Regions from separate parts of the Lysinibacillus sp. ACHW1.5 genome, predicted to be linked through region 2. Evidence: riboswitches for the same ligand, from Rfam matches in the RefSeq annotation. Region 2 holds a riboswitch; the other holds the start of a gene.
The links. Region 2 has a riboswitch for S-adenosylmethionine ahead of metK (methionine adenosyltransferase). Riboswitches for the same ligand answer to the same signal wherever they lie in the genome.

Region 1 (2,207 bases), 1.2 Mb from region 2:
GAGGAAGGCAGCGAGCAAAGGAAAGAGGCTCAACCCTATGTTTTTAAAGTCACCGTCAAGAATCCTGAGCTGGATACCATTGAGTTGCGAATAAACGGTCAGAGTACGCCCATTGATCGTATGACCATTATGTGATAAAAGAAAACGAAATCCCTTTAGATGAGATTTCGGTTTCTTTACGTGATATCTAATAAAAGACTTTGTCTACGTTATATTTAGAGCGGAAAGTATTAATCGCATATGTTTCGTAAATTTCACGTTCCATTGGATCTTCTACTTCATAGACTTCAATTTTGAACACTTCATCACGATGGTTTTTCATCGGAGATACATTATCCTCGAAATGTTTTTTAATACGTTGACGAATTTTACGTGCTTTCCCAACAAACAATAGCTCATTCTTGTCATTATAGAATAAGAAAATGCCACCTTTATCACGTGTGATTTTATGGAAGTCAATAAAACCGAAGTAAGGTGTGATTGGCACATCACCTGGTTTTAAATCTTGTTCACGTTGACGGATTACTAGATCTGGTTTTGGAAATTCAATTTTAATCAAACTATTCACGTTCCTCTCTCTTACTAAAAGTATATGGTAACATAATTACGGCATGTTTACCATAAATTTTAAATGTAGAAACACCACAGATAGCAAGCTTAGTGTACATCAAATGAGCAAGGAACATGCACATGAATCACAAAATATTCGATGAATTATTGATATTCTAACTAGTTCGTGTTACAATTCAAGATAATTAAATAATCTTATCAAGAGAAGCTGAGGGATTTGGCCCGATGACGCTTCAGCAACCTCTAACAATTGTTAGAAAGGTGCTAATTCCAGCAAAGGATTTTTTCCTTTGAGAGATAAGAGTGGACGTGAAAAAAATCCTTCTCATTCTATCTCGTATGGAATGAGGAGGATTTTTTAATTTCGTTGCAATGTACGCAAGTTAGGTTTGCTAAAAGAGAGTGATTATAGAGAGGGGAAAGCAAGATGCCAATTAATATTCCGAAAAATTTACCAGCTGGAGAACATTTACGTGAGGAAAAAATCTTCGTCATGGAAGAAGATCGTGCGAAAACACAGCAAATCCGTCCATTAAATATATTAATATTAAATCTAATGCCAGAAAAAGAAAAAACTGAGCTCCAATTATTACGTTTATTGGGGAATACACCATTACAGGTGAATATTACCTTTTTGAATACAGCCACTCACGAGTCTAAAAATGTGAGTAAATCCCATTTGCAGCTTTTCTACACAACGTTCAATCAGATTCGACACCGACGCTACGATGGTATGATTATAACTGGTGCACCAGTAGAAAAAATGGCTTTTGAAGAGGTCAACTATTGGCAGGAAATTTCAGAAATTATGGATTGGTCTAAAAAGAATGTGACATCCGTGCTACATATATGTTGGGGGGCACAGGCTGCATTGTATCATCATTATGGCATTGGGAAGGTTGAGCTTTCTACTAAATGCTCAGGCGTCTATTCCCATGTGATTACAGATTTAACTGTAGATTTGGTACGTGGCTTTAGTGATTTATTTACTGCGCCCCATTCACGCTATACATCTGTTTCGATTGACGAGGTTCGCAATCATCCAGATCTACGATTATTATCCTATTCAGAGGATGCTGGGGTATTTATTGTACAATCAAAAGATAATAAAAATATTATGATTACGGGCCATCTAGAGTATGATGCGACAACGCTAGCCGATGAGTACAGTCGCGATGTGGCGAAGGGCATAGATATCGCCGTTCCTGTGAACTACTTCCCGAATGACGATCCTACACAAGTGCCAATGAATACATGGCGTGCCCATACGCATCTATTATTCTCTAACTGGTTGAACTACTATGTTTACCAAGAAACACCATATGAATGGGATTTTGTAGATGAAATCGAATATCATATTTAATTAATAAAAAGTCTAATTTCTTTTCTAGCTTAGAAGAAATTAGACTTTTTGATTGTCATTTTCTGTTTCCTGCTGAGGTGTTTCGTTATTTTGAGCCTTGGATTTGCGATTGCGAATAACTACCACAATCAGCAATAGTATAGGTAATAAAATGGTGAAAATAAAGGAAAAGATTGGCCAAATTTCATTATTATAATTAGTAGAATGCACAATATCTGGATGAACAATTTGAGAAAGTCCAATAACAATTATACCCATCGGTATAATGAGTGGA
Region 2 (2,207 bases):
TTTGAATACGAATAACTCGTCACGTTCTTTTAAATATTTTATTACTTTTACATATAGGTTATCGAACACTTCAGAAGAAATCGGTTGGTTGACTTTACCCCAGTCAATTTGATCTTTTGTGCTTTCTTCTTCTACCGTATATTTATCTTTAGGTGAACGACCAGTGTATTTGCCAGTTTCTGCACGAACTGCGCCATCTACTGTTAACATTGCTTCACCACGAGATGTAGCTTTTTCTGCTAATTGTGGTACTGAAAGTTGAACATTAATGTTACCGCCGTTTAATAATTCCTTCAGTTCGTTTGCAATTTCTACTGAATTCATCGATTAAATACCATCCTTTTTTATAGTATTCCCTTGATTTAGAGGGATTTTTTCTTAATTTCAAAAATAGTATAACACAATTGCTTAAATAATCTATACTAATTAAGAAATTATTTTAGAGTTTTTACCACTTTTCAATAAACTGACAAAAAATAATGTTTTTCGAGTAGAATACCATCAATCCTACTGTAATTAGGCACGAAAATTGAGCCACACATATGTTACCACAAGTAGCTAGGTATGTTGTAGGGATTAATTTGCTTCTATTTACATCATCATCCAAGTATGAAAAGTTTTTGTGTAATAAGTTCTTTCCTTTCTATACAGTAATACATAAGAAAATATTTGACAACGTTCGACCTTTTCAGTAACATGAGATTGAACGGATACTCTTATCCCGAGCTGGTGGAGGGTCAGGCCCTGTGAAACCCGGCAACCTGCATGAACTATTTCACGACATGCGTTGGTGCCAACCTGATGCAAGGGAACATCCCTTGAACGATAAGAGTGAAAGGTTACGCAGTCATTATTCCTTTCCTCATGTAAAGTAACGTGAGAAAAGGATTTTTTTATTGTTAAAAATCAATGTAAAGGTAAGTATATGTAGTTCTTTCCTTATTATAATGACGGATCTTTCGAAATCCTCGTGTTAAAAGCAGCAGTAACGGCTTGAGAGTTCAATCCTTAGGAGCGGACTTGACATGGGTAATGAGTACCGTATTCATACACAACTACTTATTGTAAGAGTATTTAGGAGGAAAACCAAATGACAAACCGTCGACTGTTTACATCAGAGAGTGTAACAGAAGGACATCCAGATAAGATTTGTGACCAAATCTCGGATGCCATTTTAGATGCTATTTTAGCAGAAGATCCAAATGCACGTGTAGCGTGTGAAACAACTGTAACAACAGGATTAGTATTAGTAGCAGGAGAAATTACTACTTCTACTTATGTGGATATTAAAGGTATTGTTCGTGACACTGTAGCTGAAATTGGCTATACACGAGGTAAATATGGCTTTGATGCAGAGAACTTAGCGGTGCTTGTGGCAATTGGCGAACAATCACCTGATATTGCCCAAGGTGTTGATCAGGCATTAGAGGCACGTGAAGGCTCTATGACAGATGCTGACATAGAAGCAATTGGTGCTGGTGACCAAGGCTTAATGTTTGGCTATGCATGTAATGAAACACCAGAGCTAATGCCATTACCAATTAGCTTGGCACACAAATTAGCACGCCGTTTAACAGAAGTACGTAAATCAGGGGAACTTGCCTATTTGCGTCCTGATGGTAAAACGCAAGTAACGATTGAATATGATGACAATAATGTACCGGTTCGCGTGGATACAATTGTTATTTCAACACAGCATGATGAAGAAGCAACACTTGAACAAATTCAAGCAGATTTAAAAGAATTTGTTATTGCACCAGTTGTACCGAGTGAATTATTAGATGCTAATACGAAATACTTCATCAATCCAACTGGCCGTTTTGTAATTGGTGGGCCAAAAGGTGATGCTGGATTAACAGGGCGTAAAATCATTGTTGATACATACGGTGGTTATGCACGTCACGGTGGTGGTGCCTTCTCAGGTAAGGATGCAACCAAGGTAGACCGTTCGGCGGCATATGCAGCACGTTATGTAGCGAAAAACATCGTAGCAGCTGGCTTAGCAGAGCGTGCTGAAGTGCAACTTGCCTATGCGATTGGCGTTGCTCAGCCTGTTTCCATTGCTGTCGATACATTTGGCACAGGTAGAGTGAAAGAAAGCGAAATCGTTGAATGGGTACGCGAGCTATTCGATCTACGCCCAGCAGGTATCATTAAAATGCTTGATCTTCGTCGTCCAATTTATAAACAAACTGCTGCGTATGGAC

Region 1: it holds a riboswitch for S-adenosylmethionine, as region 2 does, so the genes downstream of both, metA (homoserine O-acetyltransferase MetA) here and metK (methionine adenosyltransferase) in region 2, are expected to answer to the same signal.

The regions. Positions count from the first base shown of each region.
Region 1 is NZ_CP091777.1:2,331,281-2,333,487, reverse strand. Features, by position in the region: gene L6W14_RS11515 (hypothetical protein) at 1-135, shown strand, start outside; gene L6W14_RS11510 (nucleotide excision repair endonuclease) at 188-559, opposite strand; SAM riboswitch class I at 763-874, shown strand; gene metA (homoserine O-acetyltransferase MetA) at 998-1,933, shown strand; gene L6W14_RS11500 (GerAB/ArcD/ProY family transporter) at 1,973-2,207, opposite strand, start outside.
Region 2 is NZ_CP091777.1:3,484,854-3,487,060, reverse strand. Features, by position in the region: gene pckA (phosphoenolpyruvate carboxykinase (ATP)) at 1-324, opposite strand, end outside; SAM riboswitch class I at 714-832, shown strand; gene metK (methionine adenosyltransferase) at 1,091-2,207, shown strand, end outside.